Regions from separate parts of the Micromonospora sp. R311 genome, predicted to be linked through region 1. Evidence: riboswitches for the same ligand, from Rfam matches in the RefSeq annotation. Region 1 holds a riboswitch; each other region holds the start of a gene.
What was found. A riboswitch is a leader RNA that binds a small molecule or an ion and turns the genes downstream of it on or off. The one in region 1 is predicted to bind cyclic di-AMP.

Region 1 (4,240 bases):
CCGGGGCGGCACCCGCGATCGGGGGCGTCGCCAGGGTCGGGCGGCGTCGATGGAGCAGGCCGGCCGGGGCGGGCAAGCGTTCGGTGATACATGAAATGCATATCACGCATATCTTGACGTACCTTTGCGCTCGGTGTGACCGTGGTGGCAGCCCGCGCCCGACCTCCGGCCGGGGTTGACCAGGTCGCTTACGTCGAAGGACGAGGTGAGGGGATGAGCCGTCCCGGTTCGCCCGGTGTGCAGCCGGGCTCGTCGCGCGAGTCGGCGGCGGCGGTGCCGAGCACGCCGGCACAGGCGCTCGCCGAGTTGTCCGCCGGCAACCGGAGGTTCGTCACCGGCGTCCCGCGCCATCCCAACCAGGACGCCGGGCACCGCGCCGCGGTCGCCGACGGGCAGCATCCCTTCGCGGTGATCGTGGGCTGCTCCGACTCCCGGCTGGCCGCCGAGATCATCTTCGACCGGGGCCTCGGCGACCTCTTCGTGGTCCGGACCGCCGGGCACACCACCGGCCCCGAGGTGCTCGGCAGCGTCGAGTACGCGGTGACCGTCCTCGGCACGCCGCTGGTGGTGGTGCTCGGGCACGACTCGTGCGGCGCGGTGCAGGCGGCGAAGGCGGCGGTGGAGACGAACGCGCCGCCGGCCGGTCACCTGCGGGCGGTGGTGGACGCCGTCATGCCCAGCCTGCGCCGGGCCGAGGCCGAGGGCGTGGCCGACGTCGACGGGATCGTGGACATCCACATCGCGTGCACCGTCGAGGCGATGCTGGACAGCTCGCCCGTGCTGGCTGCAGAGGTGGCCGCCGGGCGCTGCGCGGTGGTCGGGATGTCGTACCGGCTGGCCGCCGGCGAGGTGCGGACGGTGGCCGCGGTGCCCGGCGACCTGGCCGACCCCGTGGTGGACCCGGCCGCGGCCGTCGCCTGACCGCCACCCCCGCGACCGTCGCCTGACCGCCACCCCCGCGACCGTCGCCTGACCGCCACCCCCGCGACCGTCGCCTGACCGCCACCCCCGCGACCGTCGCCTGACCGCCACCCCCGCGACCGTCGCCTGACCGCCACCCCCGCGACCGTCGCCTGACCGCCACTGCGGCGGCACCGCCGAAGACGGCGCGAGGGCCGTCCCGCCCGGGGAACGGCCCTCGTGTCGCGCCGGCGCGGATGTCGCTACAGCAGCGAGACGTGGACGTGGTCGGTGTGGTTCGACGGCCCGCTGTACGACTTCCAGCCGGTCGCCGGGAACCAGATCTGCCGGTTCCAGATCACGTAGTAGATGCCCAGCCGGTCCGCGTTGCGGATCAGGAACGCGGCGAGGTTGTTGCCGTACATCCGGGTGTCCTTGTTGTGCCAGGGGGCGAAGCCGCTGCGCTGCAACGACCAGTCGCAGGCCCGGCCCTTGGGGTGCTCCCAGGGCCCACCGGGGCGGTAGCAGCCGACAAACCGGTTGAAGCCGGCCCGCTTGACCTCCTTGTACATGTGCAGCGTCCGCGGCGTGATGCAGCCGGAGGTGGTCGGGTCGTTCTCGCTACAGGACTCGGCCTTCCAGTCGCCGTCGGCGGTGCGGCCGGGGGCGACCCGGGCGACCGGCGAGGTGGCCGACACCAGGCCGCCGGTGAAGCCCAGCCCGCCGACCAGCGCCAGCGCCTTCTCCGCGTCCCGCTTGTTCTTGGCCATCAGGTTGGTCTGCTTCTGCTGCTCGCGGATCTCGGCTTCGAGCGCCAACTTCGCCTGCTCGGCGCGGTTCTTGACGGCGTTGATCTTGGCGAGCCGCTTGGCATTGACCATGTTCAGCTCGTCCAGGGCGGTGGCCCGCTCGACGAACGAGTCGGGGCTGTCGGCCTCCAGCAGCATGGCCACGGCGCCGATCCGACCTGTCCGGTACGACTGGGCGGCGATCTGGCTGACCTGCGGGGCGAGCGCGTTCAGCTCGGCCTCCGCCCGGTTGACCTCCAGCGCGAGTTCCAGTTGACGCTTCTTGGACTTCGCCAGCCGGGACTTCGCCTGCGAGTAGTTCCGGTTGGTCGACTCGATGACGTCCGTGATCAGCTTCGAGTCGTCGTCCTCGTGCCCTGAGGGGGTGGGGGGCTTGGGTGCGGCCGAGGCCGGGAGCGGCCCGGCGAGCACGGCCAGGGCCGCGAACACGGCCACCACAGGAGTCACCCAGCGGCGTAGGGGTGCCGTCACAGTGTTCCCTTCCGTCGACCGCCGACCGGGTTAGCTGACGGGTTCGGGGCGGAAGTGGCCCCTACCGCTGTCGCGGACTCACCCCACGTACCTGGGTCCCCGGCTCGCCTCGCGGCGATTGGGCGGCGGCACCGCAGGCGCCGCTGCGCGCCTTCGGCGGTGACCGGCAGCGAGGTTACCCGAGAGTCCACCGGTGGATCTACGTCCCGAAGCCGACTAAATGCGTTATTTCGTAATGGCGGAGGGTGACAGGTGATGCGTTTATCAAGCTCACCGGTCTGGACGGTCACGCTGCGGAGTCTCACCATGCGGTGTCCGTGCTCCTGTCCGGATCGGGCCACCCGGTGGGGGTGGCGGAGGAGGTGTTTCCGGCGCGCGGCGCGGCGAGCGCCCGCAGCGCGTCGGCCCGGTCCGTGGCCGGCCGGGAAACCGGAGGGGTGCCCGACGGCTCGCCGTCGCCGTCGCCGTCCTCGTCGCCGGCGGGGCGCTTGGCGCGGCCGGCCGTGGTCACCAGCGCGGCGAGCGCGGTGGTCAGCGGCACGGCGGCGATCAACCCGAGCGTGGCGACGGCGCTGCGGACGATCTCCTGGGCCAGGAACTCGCTGGTCAGGATCTGGGTCACCGACCGGGAGTCCGCGGTGAGCAGGAGCAGCAGCGGCAACGAGGCGCCGGCGTACGCCAGCACGATGGTGTTGACCGTCGAGGCGATGTGCGCCCGGCCGACCCGGGTCGCCGCGCGGTAGAGCTGGAGCCGGGACAGGCCGGGGTTGGCGTGCGCCAGTTCGGTGACCGTCGCCGCCTGGGTCACCGTGACGTCGTCGAGCACGCCGAGCGAGCCGATGATGATCCCGGCCAGCAGCAGCCCGTGCAGGTCGACGTCGGCCTGGAACATCGACAGCGTGGTCGCGTCCTCGGAGCCGTACCCGGTGAGATGGGTGGCGGCGGTGGCGAGGGTGCCGAGCACTCCGGTGAGCACCAGGCTGCCGAGCGTGCCGAGCACCGCCACCGAGGTCTGCGCGGTCACCCCGTGCGTCAGGTACAGCACCACGAACATGATCAACGCGGCGCCGACGATCGCCACCAGCAGGGGCGACCGGCCGGAGCTGATCCCGGGCAGCACGAAGGCGAGCAGGATGGCGAAGCTGGCCGCCAGGCCGGCCAGCGCGGCGAGCCCGCGCCACCGGCCGAACGCGACGATGGCGGCGGCGAAGAGCACGACCAGCCAGACCAGCGGCTTGCCCCGCTGGTGCTCGGCGATGTTGTAGCTGCTCGCGGTCGGGTCGGCCGGGTCGGTCAGCTCGACCAGGATAATCTCGTCACCCACCGCGACAGTCGGGGCTCCGGGCCCGGTCGGCACCGGCGTCTGCACCTCCCGGCCGGCGTCCGGGCCGTCGGCCACCTTGACGGTGACCGTGCCGCACGGGCCCGCCGCCGGATCGGGCGCCTCCGGTGCCGGCGGGCAGGCCTCGGTCACCACCCGGGTGACGGTGCCGTGGTGGCGGGGCGGGTCGGTGCCCTGGTCGGCCCCGGGGGTGTCGCGGGGCCAGAGCAGCAGGGCGGCGACCACGGTGGCGAGGACGAGCGGGACCACGGCCGCGACGAGGATCCGCCGCACCCGGGGCGGGGCGGACGGAGCGGGACGGGTGTGGTCGGCGCCCATTGAGTGTCTCCCAACGAATCCGGGGCAGGGTACGTGTCGGCGGGCCGGTCGGTTCAGTGGCGCCGGCGGGCCGGCCCGGATCGCGGGCGGGTTCGCCCGAGGGTGGCGACGCGACCACGTACCGTCGACCCGCTGGCCGGCCGTCCACGGGCCGCCGGCGGCGCCGGTGCCCGGTGGGCGCGGGACGAATGGTGCGAGATCCGGAGGGCCATCGTGCCGAATCGTAACCATCCCGGTATCCGGACGCAGGTCGCGTGGGCTGGTGTCGGGCACCTCACCCGGCGGTTGGCCCGCGCGGGCGTCTCCGTTCGGGGATGTTGGAGGCATGGCTGAGCACACCCCGTCCCGCCGGGAAGGCGCGGCGCACGGCGAGCACGATGGGCACGGCGGGCACGGCGGG
Region 2 (4,240 bases), on a different contig from region 1:
GACGTACCACCCACCGGTGCCGGCTCCGAACGACGGAGCCGGCACCGGTGTCTTCGTGGCTCAGGCGGCCTCGCGGTGGGCGTCGTGGGCGGGCCGGCGCGCGCGCGACGCGGGCTCGGCGTCCCGGGCGTCGGGCACCGCCGGGTCGAGCCAGACCTGGACGGCGGGCCGGCCGTGCCCGTTGCCGGGGCCGCCCACGGCGCCCGGGTCGCGGCGGGCGAGCATGGCCACGTCGACGGTGAACTCGAACAGCCGCCAGTCGACGTGCGTGGCGGCCCGGAAGCTGCGGGCCAACCGGGCGACCCGGGCCGGGTCGGTGACCGGCCGGGCGTGCCCGGCGACGTAGGCCTCGTCGTCGCTCTCCTCGGGCGGGAAGGAGTGCAGCGCGTAGCGCCCGTCGCGCTCCAGGTCGCGTCGTTTGGGTGAGTCGACCACGAAGCAGAACAGGCCCTCGTCGGTGATCACCGGGGAGACCGGGTGCACCCGGGGCCCGCCGTCGGCGCGGACCGTGGCCAGGTAGCCGAAGCCCGGCCCGTACTGCTGCATGAGAAGGCGGATCCCGTCGGCGAGTCGGGGCTCGTCAGCGGCGAATTCGGACCAGGAAGCCATGCGGACATTCTATCGAACACGTGTACGAACACCTAGTCCGACACGCAGGTCACCCGGGACGCTTCGCTATGGTGTTCCGATGCTGCTCTCCGACCGCGACCTGGTCACCGAGATCAAGGCGGGCACCCTCGCGCTGGAGCCGTTCGAGCCCACGCTGGTGCAGCCGTCCAGCATCGACGTACGCCTGGACAAGCTGTTCCGCGTCTTCAACAACCACCTCTACACGCACATCGACCCGGCCCGGCAGCAGGACGAGCTGACCTCGGTGGTCGAGGTGCCCGACGGCGAGCCGTTCGTGCTGCACCCGGGCGAGTTCGTGCTCGCCTCGACGCTCGAGGTGATCTCGCTCGGCGACCAGCTCGCCGGGCGGCTGGAGGGCAAGTCCAGCCTGGGCCGGCTCGGCCTGCTCACCCACTCCACCGCCGGCTTCATCGACCCCGGCTTCTCCGGCCACGTCACGCTGGAGCTGTCCAACGTGGCCAACCTGCCGATCACCCTCTGGCCGGGCATGAAGATCGGCCAGCTCTGCATCTTCCGGCTCTCGTCGCCGGCCGAGCACCCGTACGGCTCGGCCGTCTACGGCTCCCGCTACCAGGGGCAGCGCGGCCCGACGCCGAGCCGCTCCTGGCAGCAGTGGCGCACCTGGCCGACCCGCTGACCCGCGCGCAAAGGGGCCCGCTCCGGCGTCGGAGCGGGCCCCTTTCCGTGGTACGCGGTCGTCAGTCCGGCCGGCCGAAGCTGTGGATCGGGCCGTCGTCGAGGCGCTTCATCTTGATCGGCACCCCGGCGCGGGAGGCGTGCACCACCCAGCCCCCGCCGACGTACATCCCGACGTGGTGCAGGTCGGCGTAGTAGAAGACCAGGTCACCCGGGCGCAGCTCGCTCCGGCTGACCGTGGCGGTGACACCGCGCTGCTGCGCGGCGTTGTGCGGCAGCGAGACCCCGGCCTTCGCCCAGGCGGCCAGCATCAGCCCGGAGCAGTCGTACGAGTTCGGGCCCTCGGCGCCCCAGACGTAGGGCTTGCCGATCTGGGCGCAGGCGAACTTGACCGCCACCCCGGCCGCGCCGCCCGGGTAGCCGGCCGGGCACGGCGCGGGGCGCAGCGGTCCGCCGCCGCCGTTGCCGTACACCCGCAGCCGCAGCTTCTGCAGCCGGTCGATCTCGGCGTTGATCTCCTTCTTCTTCGCCGCCAGCTGGGCCTCGGCCCGGGCGAGCTGGGCGATCATCTCGTCCAGCGGCGCCTTCTTGGCGGCCAGCTGGTCGCGCAGGTCGGCGACCTGCCGCACGTCCCGCTGCTGGCGCTCGGCGAACCGGTCGAGCAGTTCGAGCTGCCCGACCACCTCGCCCGGCGAGCTGCTGCCCAGCACGGCGTTGATGGTGAGCACGTTCTCGCCCTTGTAGGCGCGGACGGCCAGCGCGCTGACCTTCTGCATCGCCGCGTCGACCTGTGCCTGGAGGGGTTTGATCTGGGCGGCCAGGGCGTCGGCCTGCTTCCGCTTGGCGGCCAGGTCCTGGCGGGTGGCGTTGTGCCGTTCGATGATCGGTTCGAGCTTGTTCCAGTCCTCGTCGATCTGGCGCTCGATCTCGGCGACGGTGGGTTCGGCGTGGGCCGCCGTGGCGCCGCCGGTCAGGACGACGGCGAAGCCGACCAGGGCGGCGAGTGCGGTGGTGAAGCGGGACCAGCGTGGGCGCGGCGCAGCCGTCGTCGGGTCGGCGGACGCCGACCGTGCCGACGGTGGCCGCGGGGCATGGTGTGCCACCGGGCTCCGTACTCCTTCTTCCTGTACCGCCTACCGGGTTAGCTGACGGGTTCGGGCGGGAAGGGGTCGCCCTACCGCAGTGACTGCGGATTCACCCCGGGTTACCTGGTTCCCCGGTTCGCTCGCGAGCGATTCGGCGGTGCCGGACCGTTACCGCCCGGGTTGGACGGAGCTGTTGTCGGGCCGACGAATGACCAGAGTAGAGACGCTCGTTATCAATCCGCAACCCGTGTCGCCGTGACACTCCGTACCTGGCGGGATCGACGACCCTCGTGGGGACGGCTCGAAGGTTTTCTTCCTCTGAGGTTGATATATGGAAAGGTATTGACGGCGGACGGGCGCCGGGGTGAAGGTGGCCGCATCGTCCACCCGTCTGACCAGGGGGTCCGATGCACCTGTCCACGAGATCGAGGAGCAGGCGTGCCCTGCTCGCCGCCGCCGCGGCCCTCGCCATGGCGGTCACCCCGTTCACCGCCAGCGGTCCCGCCACCGCCGACTCGATCGACCGGCAACAGCAGTACGCCGCCGCGGCCGCCGAGTTCGGCGTGCCGGAGAGCGTCCTGCTCGCCGTCTCCTACCTCGAGTCCCGCTGGGACACCCATCCCGGCACCCCGAGCACCAGTGGCGGCTACGGCCCGATGCACCTCACCGACGCCGCCCACGTCACCTCGCTCCCCGGTGGCAGCCACATCGACGAGGGCGAGGACCCGCGCGGTGACGAGTCACGGCCGTTGGCCGTCGCCGCGCCGGCCACGGCCGAACCGGCGCCGGCCGCTCCCGGCGACGCCGCGCTGCAGACCCTCCAGGCGGCCGCCGCGCTCACCGGCGCCAGCGCGGAGGCGCTGCGGTCCGACCCGACCGCCAACATCCGCGGCGGGGCGGCGCTGCTCGCCGCGTACCAGCGGGAGCTCGGCGGCCCGGTCGGCGCGGCCAGCGACCCGGCGGCCTGGTACGGCGCGGTGGCCCGCTACTCCGGCGCCGGCGCCGAGGACACCGCGGCCGCCTTCGCCGACGAGGTGTACGGCCAACTCCGCGAGGGCGCGAGCCGGACGACCGACGACGGGCACCGGGTGACCCTGCCGGCCCGGGCGGTCAGCCCCGACGAGTCGGCCCTGCACCGGCTCGGGCTGCGGCGCGCCGAGCGGCCCGACGGGCTGGAGTGCCCGATCGGCATCGGCTGCGAGTGGATCCCGGCTCCGTACCAGAAGTACGGCCCCCGGCCCGGCGACTACGGCAACTACGACCTGGGCAACCGCCCGGCCCAGCAGAAGCTCGAGTACATCGTCATCCACGACACCGAGGGCTACTTCTGGCCCAGCGTCAACCTGGTCAAGGACCCGAAGCGGGTGGGCTGGCACTACACGCTGCGCTCGGTGGACGGCCATATCGCCCAGCACATCAAGACCAAGGACGTCGGCTGGCACGCCGGCAACTGGTACGTCAACGCCAAGTCCATCGGCCTGGAGCACGAGGGCTTCGCCGGCCACGGCACCTGGTACACCGAGGCGATGTACCGCACCTCGGCCAAGCTGGTCCGGCACCTGGCGCTGCGGTTCAACATCCCGCTGGACCGACAGCACATCATCGGCCACGACAACGTCCCCGGCACGGTGGCGGCGAACGTCGCCGGGATGCACTGGGACCCGGGACCGTACTGGGACTGGTCGCACTACTTCGACCTGCTGAAGGCGCCGTTCCGGTCCACCGGCACCCCGCGGACCGGCCTGGTGACCATCGACCCCGAGTTCGCCGGCAACCAGCCGGCGTTCACCGGGTGCTCGCGGCAGCCGCCGGGGGTGCCCACCCCGCTGCCCCCGGTGAGCGACCCGTGCCCGCTGCGCGGCTCGTCCGCGGTGCTGCTGCGCAGCGCG
Region 3 (4,240 bases), on a different contig from region 1:
TGACGGTGGGGAGACGGCGTGCTCAGGCAGGATTCCTTCAGCTACACCGTCCAGGCCCGCTGCCCGGTGGCGGAGGCGGCGGCGTTGCTCGCCGACCCGACCCGGCAGGCGGAGCTGCACCCGCTGATCGTCCGGGTCCGCCGGCTGCGGACCCGGCCCGGGGCCCGGGCCAGCTACGCGATCACCGATCGGCTGGCCGCCGGGCCGCTGCGATTCCCGGTCACCTACCGGGCGGACGTGCTGGTCGCCACCGCCGACGAGATCGTCACGATGGCGCGGCAGTGGCCGGCCACGACCGTGCGCAACCGCACCCGGTTGCGGGCCGAGCCGGACGGGGTCCGGATCGACGTGGAGATCACCCTGACCGCGCCGGCGCCGCTGTTCCGGTACGCCTTCGGCCAGGCCCGCTCCGCCCACCTCGGGCTGGCCGCCCGGTTGGGCGCGGTGCTCGACCGCGGCCCGGCCGACCCGCCGCCGGTCGGCTGAGCGGTGCAGCCGGGCCGCAACCGGGATCAGCGGGCCGCCGCCGCGGTCGGGCGGCGCGCGGCCGTGCGGGTGGCCCGCCGCAGCCGGCCCCACGGCTTGTACGTGGAGAGCACGGTCGCGACGATCAGCAGGCTGGTCGACACGGACGGGGCGACCACCAGGTCGATCCGTTCCCGCACCGGGAACGCCGCGCCGGCCTCCCCGGCGTGCCGCAGCGCCGGGGTGAGCACGAACAGCACCAGCCCGGTCATCACGGTGGTGAGCAGGAACTTGACCAGCACCCAGCGGTGCCGCAGCAGGCCCCACGGGGTGAGCAGGGCGCTGGCCACGCCGACCAGCCAGACGGCCACGCTCAGCGGGGCGAAGAGCACGGTGCCGACCAGCGCGGAGATCGGGTAGACGGCGGCCGGGTCGGCGCCGCGCAGCACGGCGACGCCGAGCGTCAGCAGGACCAGGTCGACGCCGAGCCAGCCGAGCGAGGTGACCAGGTGCAGGGTGAGCAGGGCCTTGCGGGCGGGAGGCGGAAGACGGCTCATACCCGACGATGCTGCCGCCGCGCCGGGCTCGGGTCGTCGGGCCGGCGACGACACCCGCGATACGTCCGGGGGCGTAGCCCGGGGCGTGCCGGCACCGCGTCCGGCGTACCCGGTGACCCGCCGTCGGGGCGGGTCACCGGTGCCGGGCGTCAGTACACCGACAGGTGCACGTGGTTGGTGTGGTCGCTGGACGGGTCGCCGCCCGCCCCGCTGTAGGACTTCCACCCGCTGCTGGGCAGCCAGATCTGCCGGTACCAGATCACGTAGAGCACGGCGAGCCGGTCGGAGTTCCGGATGAAGAACGCGGCCAGGTTGTTGCCGTACGTCTTGTCCCCGCCGGTGGCATCCCCGCCGAAGCCGCTCTTCTGCGCCGCGAAGTCGCAGGCCCGGCCCTTCGGGTGCTCGCCCGAGCCGCCGGAGCGGTAGCAGGAGACGTACCGGGTGAAGCCGGCTGCCTTGGCCTGGTTGAGCGCGTGCAGGGTGCGCGGGGTGATGCAGCCGTTGGCCGGGGTCGGGTCGTTGACGCTGCACGACTCGGCCGGCCAGGAGCCGTCGGAGTTGCGCGGGGCCGGCTTGGCCGTCGCGGTGGAGGTGCCCCGGTTGGAGGTGTCCCCGCCGGAGGCCTTCGCGTTGGCCACGGTCAGCGCCCGCTCGGCCTGCTCCTTGCGCTTGGCCATCAGGGTGACCTGCTTGCGCTGCTCGCGGATCTCGCCGTCCAGGGCGAGCTTGGTCCGGTTGGCCTCGTCACGGGTCTCCTGGAGGTCGCGCAGCACCCGGTCCTCGTTGGCCGCGACCGCGTCGAGCGCGGCGGCGCGGTCCATGAAGCCGTCCGGGGAGTTGCTGTTGAGCAGCGCGGACGCCACGCCGAGCCGCCCGGTGCGGTACGCCACACCGGCGATCTCGCCGACCTTGCTGCTGCGTTCGGTCAGCTCGCGCTCGGTGGCCTGGAGCTGGACGCCGAGTTGCTGTTGCCGCTTGACCGACTTGTCCAGCGCGGCCTTGGCGTCCAGGTAGCCCTTGCTGGCCGCCGCCAGCTGGGCGCGCAGGGCGGGGGTGCCGCCCTCCTCGTCCTGGCCGGGTGCGGCGGCGAGCAGGCCGGTGGCCGCCGGGGCGGCGCCGGCCGGTGCGGCGGGCGCGATGGCGCCGCCGAGCGCGAGGGTGATGACGATCAGTGCCGCCACCCGGGCGGCGGTGCGTCGTACAGGTGCCACTACTGGCATACACGTGTCCTTCCGTCAGCCGCCGACCGGGTTAGCTGACGGGTTCGGGACGGAAGATCCCTACCGCTGACGCGGATGCACCCCAGGAACATGGTTCCCCGGCTCGCCCCTGCGGGCGATTAGGCGGCGGCCACCGCCGGCACCGGTGCGTGCCGCCGGGCGGAGGCCGGAGCCGAGCCTACCGGTGCCCGTGTGACCAGTGCAGCGGAAGTGACTGACGGTGCGCACGTGGTCACCGAAAAATCGGGCATAGGGGAACAATACCCACGCAGATTTAAGGTTGTGCTCATTACCACTCAACCGACCCGCAGATCCCAGGGGACGCACCCGGCTCGATCTGCAACGTCGCGTGCTCGATCCGGAAGTCCTGCTGCAGCGCCGCGCGGGCGTCCGCGAGCACCCTGCCGACCTCCGCGCCGGGCGCCATGGTCAGGTGCGCCGAGGCCACCTCCATGCCGGAGGTCAGCGTCCAGACGTGCAGGTCGTGGACGCCGGCCACGCCGGGCACCGCGGCCAGCCGGTCGTGCACCGCGGTGACCTGGAGGTGCTCGGGCGCGGCCTGCACCAGGATGCGCAGCGCGGCCCGCCCCAGCCGCCAGGTGCGGGGCAGGATGAACAGGCCGATGGCGACGGCCACCAGCGGGTCGGCCCACCACCAGTCGGTCAGCGCGATCAGCAGCGCCGCCCCGATCACGCCGAGCGAGCCGAGCAGGTCGCCGAGCACCTCCAGGTACGCCCCCTGCAGGTTGATGCTCTCCCGGGCGCCGGAGCGGAGCAGCGCGAAGGCGGCCACGTTGGCGAGCAGGCCGAGGACGGCCACCGCCAGCATCGGGCCGGCCAGCACCTCCGGCGGGTGGCCGAACCGGCGGATCGCCTCTACCACCACGTAGACGGCGACGCCGGAGAGCAGCACGGCGTTGGCCAGCGCGGCCAGCACCTCGAGCCGGTAGAGCCCGAAGGTGCGCTGCGGGTCGCCGGCCGTGCGTCGGGAGGCGGTGATTGCGGCGAGGGCCATGCCGATGCCGAGCACGTCGGTGAACATGTGCCCGGCGTCGGAGAGCAGCGCCAGCGAGCCGGTGCGGAAGGCGGCCACCGCCTCCACCACCATCAGCGCGGTGAGCAGGCCGAACGCGGCCCAGAGCCGGCCCCGGTGGTGGTGGGCGGCGTGCACCGCCGACCCGTGCTGGTGGTCATGACCTGCCCCCACGCGAACACCCTCCGCCGCCCGTCCGGACCCGGTCAAATATATGCTCACATAGCTATGTATGCAACTGTTGGGCGGGCCGGCACGCCCCGCGGGCGGGCCGCCCCGGCCCTCAGCCGGTCGGGTCGATGGTGGTCAGCCGCTGGGTCGCCCGGGAGAGCGCCACGTAGAGCGTGCGTACCCCGGACCCCGGATCGGCCCGGACCTCGCTCGGCGCGACCAGCACCACCCCGTCGTACTCCATGCCCTTGGCCTCCAGGCTGGTCACCACCTGGAGCCGGGGAGCGCCCAGGCCACCCAGCCAGCCGGCGACCTCGGCCCGGCGCGGCACCGGCGTGATCACGCCGACGGTCCCCTCCACCTCGGCGAGCAGCGCGGAGGCCGCCTCCAGGACGGCGGTCTCCAGCTCCGCCGGCGGCACCACCAGCTCGACCGGGTCGACGCCGGTGGACCGGACCGCGGTGGGCAGCGGCAGGTCCGGGTAGAGCCGGCGGATCTCGGCCGCCGCCACCGCGAAGATCTCCGCCGAGTTGCGGTAGTTGGTGGTGAGCGTGAACTGGTGCCGCTTGCGCCGGCCGAGCGCCTGGTCCCGGGCCCGGGTCAGCTCCTCCGGGTCGCCGGTCCACGCGGTCTGCGCCGGGTCGCCGACCACCGTCCAGGACGCCAGCCGGCCGCGCCGGCCGATCATGCGCCACTGCATCGGCGAGACGTCCTGCGACTCGTCGACCACCACGTGGGCGTACTCCCGGTAGTCCTCCGGGCGCTGCCGGGTCGCCTCGCGGGCGGCCCGCTGC

Region 2: it holds a riboswitch for cyclic di-AMP, as region 1 does, so the genes downstream of both, AC1WTP_RS03725 (C40 family peptidase) here and AC1WTP_RS23860 (coiled-coil domain-containing protein) in region 1, are expected to answer to the same signal.
Region 3: it holds a riboswitch for cyclic di-AMP, as region 1 does, so the genes downstream of both, AC1WTP_RS20780 (coiled-coil domain-containing protein) here and AC1WTP_RS23860 (coiled-coil domain-containing protein) in region 1, are expected to answer to the same signal.

What each region holds. Positions count from the first base shown of each region.
Region 1 covers NZ_JBSWCE010000029.1:73,254-77,493, forward strand. The annotation lists gene AC1WTP_RS23855 (carbonic anhydrase) at 214-921, shown strand; gene AC1WTP_RS23860 (coiled-coil domain-containing protein) at 1,164-2,180, opposite strand; cyclic di-AMP (ydaO/yuaA leader) riboswitch at 2,185-2,315, opposite strand; gene AC1WTP_RS23865 (YibE/F family protein) at 2,482-3,840, opposite strand; gene AC1WTP_RS23870 (heavy metal translocating P-type ATPase) at 4,166-4,240, shown strand, end outside.
Region 2 covers NZ_JBSWCE010000003.1:187,107-191,346, forward strand. The annotation lists gene AC1WTP_RS03715 (pyridoxamine 5'-phosphate oxidase family protein) at 61-609, opposite strand; gene dcd (dCTP deaminase) at 689-1,267, shown strand; gene AC1WTP_RS03725 (C40 family peptidase) at 1,329-2,369, opposite strand; cyclic di-AMP (ydaO/yuaA leader) riboswitch at 2,382-2,518, opposite strand; gene AC1WTP_RS03730 (N-acetylmuramoyl-L-alanine amidase) at 2,759-4,240, shown strand, end outside.
Region 3 covers NZ_JBSWCE010000024.1:25,012-29,251, reverse strand. The annotation lists gene AC1WTP_RS20790 (SRPBCC family protein) at 19-486, shown strand; gene AC1WTP_RS20785 (hypothetical protein) at 513-1,022, opposite strand; gene AC1WTP_RS20780 (coiled-coil domain-containing protein) at 1,172-2,233, opposite strand; cyclic di-AMP (ydaO/yuaA leader) riboswitch at 2,247-2,378, opposite strand; gene AC1WTP_RS20775 (cation diffusion facilitator family transporter) at 2,532-3,449, opposite strand; gene AC1WTP_RS20770 (HelD family protein) at 3,559-4,240, opposite strand, start outside.